DNA from 3 places in the Pelosinus sp. sgz500959 genome. Region 3 is predicted to be linked to each of the others. Evidence: riboswitches for the same ligand, from Rfam matches in the RefSeq annotation. Region 3 holds a riboswitch; each other region holds the start of a gene.
The links. Region 3 has a riboswitch for cyclic di-GMP ahead of ACAN52_RS14970 (HD-GYP domain-containing protein). Riboswitches for the same ligand answer to the same signal wherever they lie in the genome.

Region 1 (3,287 bases), on a different contig from region 3:
GATCAGAGGATCGTTTGCAAGATGGAGGAAGTTTCATGAAGAACATGAGGAAATGGTTATCTATGATAATCGTAGGTTGTATGATTGCCATTCTAGCTGCTGGTTGCAGTCGTGAAAAGACTGAAGATCACTCTGGTCATGCAAATCATGATATGCATACGGCTTATAAGGATGGAACTTACACAGGTAAAAGCAGCCCTGATGAACGTGGTGCCATAGGCGAGCTGACGCTGACGATTCAACAAGGTAAAATTACTAAGGCTGACTATAAAGGCATTCAAAAAGATGGTAAGGTAAAAGATAGTGAGTATGGAAAAACAAATGGTACAATTGAAAATCCAGAATTCTATAAAAAGGCTCAACAAGGACTTAAAGGGGCCATGTCCTATGGTCCGAGGCTTATAGAAACACAAGACTTAAATAAGGTTGACTCCATATCTGGTGCAACACTTTCTTTTAAACAATTTAGTGAGGCAGGACATAAGGCTTTGGAGCAGGCAAAGTGATAAAAAACCATACCCTTTCAATTTGAGGGTATGGTTTTTTTAAACTTCATTAGTTTTTCAACAAATATTCATCAGTTTTTCATAATTGTCTGGTATGATTATAGTGCAAAGATCAATTACAATCTTTTTAGCAAAATGATATAAGAAAGGATGATCAGATTATGAAAAATAAAATGACAGGTTGGATTGTTGGAGGTTTACTCGGGGTTTCGGTATTAGGAGTCACATTGTCTACGAATGTTGTCAGCGCTGCTGAAAAAAATGCACCATCAACTCATGAAATGATGATGGAAAAAGGCCAAATGGGAGATATGGATATGCATAAAATGATGAACTCCCCTGAAATGCAAACCAAGTGTCTTGAGATGATGAAAACACCTGAAATGCAGGCTATGATGAAACAAATGCTATCAAGAGATCCTGCACTCAGACAAATGATGTTAGACTTAGTTAATTCAGTCGAGCCAACTGATCAAGCTACTACGCCAGATAATACACAAACGACTATGATGCCAGCAATGGACCATAGTATGCACCATTAATTCTTTTTATAAAAAAGATGAAAAAAAACCTTTCTTTTTAATTACTAATCTGCTATAATAAGAACCACGGGGTTTGTACAACAAATTTCATAAGCGGGAATGGCGGAATGGCAGACGCACCAGACTTAGGATCTGGCGCCGCAAGGTGTGGAGGTTCAAGTCCTCTTTCCCGCACCACATCAATTATAAAACTTTCAAGATTTTCTTGAAAGTTTTTTTGCTATATGCTTTTTATATTGATATAAAACTTAGGTTCTGGTTAGTTAGGCTATTTTCTTATAAAATATTGACGTCATTATAGAAGAAGAATATAATGAAATATAAAATAATTATACATTTTTAGACAAAAAAATAATATTGGCAAACCTATTGAAAGATCGGGACGCAAAGCTATGGGTCTACAGTCGTATCACGACCAAGATTGCCAGGCTGCTATGTTGCTTTATGTTAACATACCCAAGGTCAGGATACCCCTGATCTTTTTTGCGTTTTCAGATAGGAGAAATTAAGCAGTTAATAAGGTAATAACTATAATATGATGTTAAGTTCATCCTATTTAGCAATGGAAAAGAAGAGATAAATAGAGTTAAGAAAATCAAAAATTATTTTTGACGAGTACAAGTTGGCAAATCATAGTCCCATCGAAAGTAAAGAAATAATCATACTATTTTTGTTTGTATGCTTGAAAGGAGGAAAAACCATGGAAGATATAACGGAACGGGAATTTAGGGAACTTGTTGGATTTGTTAAGGCTAATTATGGAATCAACTTATTACAAAAAAAAGTGTTAGTGTGCGGACGTTTGAATAACTATATAGCGCAATGCGGTTTTCATAATTTTTCGGAGTATTTTTCTCATGTGAAAAGTGATCGTACAGGCAAGTCTGGGACAATCTTAGTAAATAAGCTTACGACAAACCATACTTATTTTTTGCGAGAACCACAACATTTTGAAGTTTTAGGGCAAGTGGTTCTACCGTATCTCGCTACAGTTGAGGCCAAAAAGAAAGATCTGCGGGTATGGAGTGCTGGTTGCTCTACAGGTGAAGAACCATATACGTTAGCAATGCTGATTAACTCTTATTTCGGCGCGCAAAAGAGTGGGTGGGATACGAAAATTTTAGCTACTGACATTTCAACAGATGTCTTAGAAAAGGCGCAAAAAGCCGTCTACCCTAGTAATCAGTTAGACAATTTGCCGGCTTACTGGCGTGCTAAGTATTTTCATAAAATCGATTCAGAGTACAGTGTTCTAAGAGAAATAATACGGCAGGAAGTCATATTTCGACGATTTAATCTTATGAGTGAAACATTTCCTTTCAAAAAGAAATTCCATCTTATTTTTTGTCGTAATGTAATGATCTATTTTGATGCTGAGACTAAAGAAAAATTAATCAATCGATTTTATGATCATATGGAATCAGGGGGCTATTTATTCATTGGCCATTCTGAATCAATTAATCGTCATGAAAGTCGATATCAGTTTGTGGCGCCTGCTATTTATAGAAAAGCATAAAAATATAAATGCAAAGTAAAAAATGATTAAATCCGCGAATAACGTGAATTTAATCATTTTTTTGCTTTAAAGAGGTTGCTTAATTTTTTTCTACTGGGAAAGTGATAACAAAACGAGTTCCTTTTCCCTCTTCGGAATCGACTTTAATGATACCACTATGACGTTCAACAATACTAGCACAGACAGAAAGACCAAGTCCTGTACCATCATCTCTTGTTGTAAAGAAGGGATCAAAAATTTTCTCTTGTAAGTCTTTAGGAATACCGCAACCGGAATCTTCTATGCATAAAATCACAGAGCCATCTTGATATTTGGTTTCAATTGTTAATGTACCATGCTGCTTCATCGCATTCAGCCCATTCATAGCAAGATTTAAAAGTAATTGTTTAATTTCTTTTTCCGCTAGAATAAGCTGGGGAATATCCCTAGAGAGTTTAAATTCAAGATTCATTCCTCGTTTGAGTGCATCTGTCAGTAGTAATGGGGCAATTTTATTAATAATTTCATTTAAGTCCTGTTTTTCTTGTTCTGTTGACTTGGTTTTGGATATTGCTAAAAAATCGGTAATGATTGTTTCGATACGTGCTAATTCGCTTAAAACTAAATCCAATTGATCGTGCAGAATATTAGGGATTTTTCTCTTAAAATGTTGTAAGTAACCTTTTACGACGGTCATGGGATTTCTGATTTCGTGTGCTAAGCCTGCAGCCATATTTCCAATTA
Region 2 (3,287 bases), on a different contig from region 3:
CAACTGCAGCACGCTTCTCAATTGTAATAGCCCCTACAGGACAATTAGGCAAGCACTTTCCAAGACCGTCACAGTATGCATCCGATAGCAACTTTGCTTTTCCATCAATGAGTTGTAAGGCTCCCTCTTGACAAGCCGAGGTACAAAGCCCACAGCCAACACATTTTTCTTCATCTATTTTCACAATTTCTCGTAACATAACATTTCCTCCAGTGCAATATATCTTGTATTTCTATCTCATTGTAATACAATATAATAAAAAAAACGGTATCCTTGGCTACCAAAAACAAGGTGGAGATAAATTTGTGTAATAATCTTGGCAAGATCCTGATGGGATCCCCCTTATTTGACAGTATTTCAGCAAATGAATTAGAAAGTATGATTCATTGCCTACAACCTAAAGTCTATACGTATAAGAAAAATAGTTATATTACGATTGGCGGTGAGCCTTTTACAGGATTAGGTGTTTTACTTACGGGGGAAGCCGTTGTTATAAAAGAAAATGTAGCTGGTAGCCGGAATGTGATGACGACGCTAAGAGCTGGTCATATTTTTGGCGAAATGATTGCATTTTCAAGCAAGAAAATTTGGCCTGCAAGCGTATTTGCTCAAACCCCTTGTTCTGTCATATTTTTGGCTCCTGATAAAATTGCAGGCAGTTGTGCCAATACTTGCACAGGCCACACGCAACTTATAAAAAATATGTTATCAATACTATCGGAAAAAGCTCTTTTACTAAATCGAAAAGTCGAATACCTTACAATCAGCAGTATGCGAGGAAAGATAAGTACCTATCTTCTAGAACAGTGTCGATTAGCAGAGAAACAGGTTTTTAATCTCTCCTTAAGTCGTAATGATTTAGCCGATTTTCTAAACGTCTCTAGAACAGCTTTATCAAGAGAAATGGGGCGTATGAGAGATGAAGGTCTTATTGAATTTTATCGTACATCAATAAAAATTCATGACCTTGAAACCTTAAAGAAGATTGCCGACTCATAAAATATTTTTTTCGACATATCTAAGACTTTTGTCCTATATTTCTGGGTTAAAAGTCTTGACTATTTGTGACATTAGTTGTAACATTATAGCAATAATTGAATTATTTCGGCAAACTTATCAAAAGATGAGGACGCAAAACTATGGGTCTAAGGATGTAATATCTATGATTGCCAGGTTGCCATTTATAGGATTTCCTAGGATGCGCAACAGGCAAAATGCCTGTTTTTTTTATTTCTATTGTGATGAAAATCCATATACAATCGATCAATGATGATAAAGGTGGTATTTTTATGAATATCGATATAAGATCTTGGTCATATAAGAAACTAGGCGAGATTTTTGACAAAGACATCTTAATAAAAGCATTCACTAACTATAAGCATCATTTTGAAATTTTTGACGAAGAATCTACAAAATGCATAGAAGTTCAACCTAAAAAAATGGGTATCGTCATTCCTTTTGATCAGAAAAAGAATGCTTCCCATCCATATAGTATGCTGAATGATACGATTATGAAATTCATTATTACAAGCATTTTCGCAATTTTGTTGATCAATATACTAAACATTTCCTTTAGCAATGCCGAAAAACCCACTGTAAATTACGTGAATATACAAGTATCCAGTGGCGATACGGTATGGAGTATTGCATCACGGTACGCTTCAGATAAAGAAGATATACGAGAATTGGTCTATACAATCAAGACAATAAACGACCTCAATCATAGTGCATCCATTTATGCAGGGCAAACCTTAAAAGTGCCTACTAATGCTAGTAGTAAAGGAGAATTCAGAATCTCCACAAATAATTTTAAAAATGAATTCTAAAAATCTCCAATTTAAGATTTAAAAATGATCTAAAACTCCTGCAAAAAATCTCATTAGAATTTTTGCAGGAGTTTCTGCCGTTATTATTCAATAATACGCCAAGAACTGCTTAGGTGTAGCCACCAGCAAAACGATTCATTCTTTTAAAGCAGCTGGCCCTAAAAGAGTTTTTAAGGGAAAATGAAATGATAGCAACAGATTGCTGATTGCTATCATTTCAAAAAACTATGTACTTTTTTCATGAAGTGTCAATGCATAATCAAGAGGCAGGGTTTCCATTACAGCCTTATACCAATTAGGAGTGGAGGTTAGTGTACGTAAGTCTGCTGTTTTAAGATAGCCTTTGCATGTCAGACAGACTGTAGCCGACCATCCAGGGAATTCCTCAGCAGTTACAATTTTTAGTTTCTCAGGATTTTCCTCATTACAAAAAGCGCAGCCAATACGTTTATATCTCCATTGTGTCAGACAGGCCCCGCACACTAACAAACGTTTTCCTTGCCCTTTTTCCAGACAAGCAAAGGCGGGGCTATCTCCACATACTGGGCACTCTTTATTATCCCAACTTGCTAAAGAGACAACATCCGTCACCAACTTAGCCATTTTCTCTAAGGCTATTCTACAGGATAAATGTACATAAATATCACCATTTTCGGGCAGAATACCAATCTGTTGCCAGTCTGGATGAATCGACTGCTGATCTAAATATCGCAATACTAATTGTTCTGCCTGAATAGTGGGCAATATTTTTTTTTCACGATCGCTGATCACTTCAATGACCAAACAAACTGCTGCGTTAAGAGGAAATTCATTTTCTCTTAACGCTGACTCATCGTTTGCCAATCGTGTTTGCCATAAATTCTGCAGTACATCATCGGCAGGAACCATATCAATCTGGGCAATATGCTCTTCAAGAAACTCCAAAATCTCAGTAAATTCTTTTTTATTGATCACTTTTTTTCTCCTTTTGCGTCATTTCTCGATACCATTTCCCATGATGTAACTTCGCAAAAGAACGTGATACTGTACCACTCAACATCCCGTTAATCGCTTCTTTTGATCCTGGATGCAGCAAGCCAAGGTACATATGAGCAACAATAACAGCCATCATCAAAAATGCGGCAATATCGTGCACAGGATACGCCCAGCGGATAATCCCAAGGGGAATGGAATCAGCATACCACATCATGAAACCAGTGATCGTTAATATCCCACCATCAATCAAGATCAGTAAGGAATTGACTTTTTCACCAGAATTAAACCGACCTTGCTCTGGCAAATTGGCATGACCGCCCAAAAACTCTTTAGGAAATTCTTTCAAAAATGCAATATCTTCTTTACCCCAGGTTGTAATATCCTTGATCCAACGAGTAAAAGCTGGGCTATCCCCAATGATAAACAAGAGTAAAGTACCGAAAGAAAATACAACACCAGCAATCCGATGAACAATTCGTGTCTCTT
Region 3 (3,287 bases):
GTTTCAGGCAATAGTTCAGTATCGAGTAAGTGCTCTGAAATACCAATAATGCCATTCATGGGAGTACGCAATTCGTGAGTCATAAGAGCAAGAAATTCACTTTTTGCTCGATTTGCTCCTTCAGCGGCTATTTTTGCTTCACGCAGTTGCTGGGTCTGTTCATTGACCATCTCTTCTAAGTGATTACGATGTTTAATTAACTCATTTTCTTTATATTCTAATTCGTGGGAGTATGTAAGGAGTTTCTTATGAGTTAGGGTAAAGCGGTCCATTAAAAGAATGATGAAGGTTATAATGAGTATCAACATGCCTACGTGTAAAACTTTGAAAGGCAGTAAGCGAAGGTTGATACTGCCAAAAACATCGAGCAAAGCAGAGATTATAAATAGTGAAAAGCCTAAAGCAAATAAACGCGCATTGGGATTCCGTTCTTGAATTTGTTGTACTGTTATAAATAAAATAATGAAGATGTTTACTAACTCTAGATAGTTGAAGCAGGTGACTGTTTTGATTAAGGGATAGAGAGAGAACTGGTCGGCCAACACGACTGCGATATAGAACATGGCATCCAGAAGCCAGAGGTAACGCAGTAAGTTCTCTCGTCTAGCATTAAATAGGCTAGAAACAAATGCGACTAACCACAGTGGTAAGCTATACAAAGAGAGGAGGTCGAGATAAGTCCAAAATAGAGGGAAGGGTAATAAGATTAACCTGATTTTTGTTTGTGTAAGTGTATAAATTCCTATAGCTATGGAAAACATGCCAAAATATAAATGTTCAGATAACTTGCGCTCTAATCTATAACTGATACCAGATAATATACCGGCGAGAAGGAAGAAGAATGAACAAAAGGTAGCAAAGAGATCATTTTTTAGTAGATCAAGTTGGAACGTCGCGCCATTAACCAATAGAGGAGGAGCAATAAGACCAATGGTTTCATCTTCAGAATAAATTCGTAGAAATAAAGTTTGACCGCTCCATTCCGGGCGTAAAGGGAGTAGGTACCAACTCCAGCCTAAAAACTGATGATTTTCTAATTGATCCAAAGTACCAAAGGTATAAATCTTTTCTCCGTGGATATACGCTTCAAAAAGTTGATCGATCCCTGGTAAATAGAGTGAATCAGATAGTGCAGTAACATTTGGTAGAGATATGGCAAGCCAAATAAAATGCTGATCATTGACTAAAAAAGGTCGTTCAAGGATGGGTTGTATCGACCAACTGGATTCTTTTTCTGGTGATTCTTCTAACCAAGTGAGTGCACCCGTTGAAGTTTTGGGGCTATCACCCCAGCGATAATACCAGCCTGTATTCAATTCTATTTGGTTGCCCTGAACCGCAAAGAGTGGCGTGGTTTGCTCTTGCATATGCCATGAAGGTAAAAGGATGAAAAAAATGAAAAAGACGATGATACCGATTGCTAAGCTAAGAGGCAGGCGCACATGGCGATCGATGGAGAGAAACGGGGGTAAAAACATTCAGCTAACCTCCTGAAAAGAGTGAATGAAAAAAGTTTCTTAATGAATAAGCATTCTGGACAAGAATGAAAAAACCTTTTTAAAAAGCATTTTTTATAGGAAAAAAATGCTTTTTTTGATAAAAAAATGATTATTTTGACATTTTTCGACGTTCTATAAAAATTATAATAAATTTAATGATATTCATGTTATGCAGTGAGTTCTGATTTACTATTTTCATGATAAAAATCCAGTTAAATTCGATAATAATTCAAGATGCTTTTTTGATTGCTATAGGACTTAGTTCCTATTTTTTTATTGACGATATATGCAATATAGTGTAATATAAAAGGAAATAATAGTATATTTTGGCAAACCTGTCGAAAGTCAGGGACGCAAAGCCATGGGTCTAAGGGGCATAATAGCCTACGATTGCCAGGTTGCTTTCAATTATAGTTGTAAGTAGCACCTTGGTATAAGGTGCTGCTTTTTTTATTGGAATTAGAAAGCATATCGCTTTCTCGATTCCGAGTAAGAACGACTCGGTTTTTTTGCCTAGGTCTGACGAATTGGCAAAAGAAAAGTCTTTTCTTAGTTTGAAAGGAGGATTGGCTTTCATGGCACGAGTGCAATCTGTGCGAATATGCGATGTCCAAACGGGTATGATCCTTGCAAAGGATGTTTTAACAGAAAATGGGAGAGTTCTTCTTTCGCAAGGTGTCCGATTAACAGATCAGTGTATTTCTGCTCTGCGAAAAAGAGAATGCCCCTTTGTTGAAGTGGTTTACAATGAGCGTATTGATTTTCATACGAAATTTCGTTATAAGCATAATAAAGTCGTCAGAAGTAAAACTGCTTTTGAGGGCTTTTATCAAGAGACAGTGCAGATTATTAAAGAGGCTTTTGAAAGTATTCGCTTATCAAATCATCTTCCCTTAGATGTTATTCACAGACTCGTTGATTCTCATATTGGACCGCTTATGGATACTTATGGAGCACTAGAGTATATACAAAATATTCGAGTCCATTGTGATTATACTTATCGTCATTCGATCAATGTTGCTATTATTTCTGGGATTTTAGGTAAAGCTATCGAGTTAAAGAAATCTCAACTAGAAGATTTAGTGATAGCTGGTCTTTTGCATGACATCGGTAAGATCAGTATTACATTAGATATTTTAAATAAGCCTGGGAAACTGACTCAGGAAGAAATGGAACTGATGAAAACTCATCCAGAGAATGGTTATCAATTTTTGTTACAATATAGCCAACTTGCCGAGTCAGTTAAGCGGGGAGTTTTGCATCATCATGAAAGAAATGATGGTAGCGGTTATCCAAAAGGCTTGACAAAAAATCAAATTAGTTATTATGGTAAGATTGTTTCGATTGCAGATATTTATGATGCCATGACAACGGACCGAGTTTATCGCAAAAAATTGACGCCTTTCTCGGTTGCGGAAACTCTAGTTGAACAAATGTATCATCAACTTGACCCTAATTTATGTTTAGCATTTTTAAATACGATTAAAAGTAGCGTAGCAAATAGTATTGTATCCCTAAGTAATGGACAACAAGGAGAAGTGGTGTATCTGCATCCTACTCCAACAATTAGTCCAATTATAAAATTGATGGATGGTACTTTTTTGGACTTAGCTAAAAATAAAGAGATTGGAATTTTGGATATTATAAATGATAAAATATAAAGAATATAAAAAACATCTGAGTACCAGAAAAAATGCTGGTTTTCAGATGTTTTTTTAGAATTTAAATAAGAGTAATAAGCTAAACCTGAATCTAAAGTGCGCTGTTTAGGTCTTTAATGAATGCCAT

Region 1: another riboswitch for cyclic di-GMP. It lies ahead of ACAN52_RS16125 (CheR family methyltransferase); the one in region 3 lies ahead of ACAN52_RS14970 (HD-GYP domain-containing protein).
Region 2: another riboswitch for cyclic di-GMP. It lies ahead of ACAN52_RS18675 (LysM peptidoglycan-binding domain-containing protein); the one in region 3 lies ahead of ACAN52_RS14970 (HD-GYP domain-containing protein).

What each region holds. Positions count from the first base shown of each region.
Region 1 covers NZ_JBGJZL010000010.1:119,768-123,054, reverse strand. Annotated here, with positions in the region: gene ACAN52_RS16145 (ABC transporter ATP-binding protein) at 1-39, shown strand, start outside; gene ACAN52_RS16140 (FMN-binding protein) at 36-506, shown strand; gene ACAN52_RS16135 (hypothetical protein) at 668-1,048, shown strand; tRNA gene ACAN52_RS16130 (tRNA-Leu) at 1,142-1,225, shown strand; cyclic di-GMP riboswitch class I at 1,398-1,485, shown strand; gene ACAN52_RS16125 (CheR family methyltransferase) at 1,749-2,564, shown strand; gene ACAN52_RS16120 (cache domain-containing protein) at 2,644-3,287, opposite strand, start outside.
Region 2 covers NZ_JBGJZL010000015.1:20,797-24,083, reverse strand. Annotated here, with positions in the region: gene ACAN52_RS18685 (4Fe-4S binding protein) at 1-199, opposite strand, end outside; gene ACAN52_RS18680 (Crp/Fnr family transcriptional regulator) at 304-999, shown strand; cyclic di-GMP riboswitch class I at 1,097-1,182, shown strand; gene ACAN52_RS18675 (LysM peptidoglycan-binding domain-containing protein) at 1,290-1,826, shown strand; gene ACAN52_RS18670 (formate dehydrogenase accessory protein FdhE) at 2,052-2,780, opposite strand; gene ACAN52_RS18665 (formate dehydrogenase subunit gamma) at 2,770-3,287, opposite strand, start outside.
Region 3 covers NZ_JBGJZL010000009.1:81,307-84,593, reverse strand. Annotated here, with positions in the region: gene ACAN52_RS14975 (response regulator) at 1-1,478, opposite strand, end outside; cyclic di-GMP riboswitch class I at 1,818-1,905, shown strand; gene ACAN52_RS14970 (HD-GYP domain-containing protein) at 2,075-3,160, shown strand; gene ACAN52_RS14965 (threonine aldolase family protein) at 3,252-3,287, opposite strand, start outside.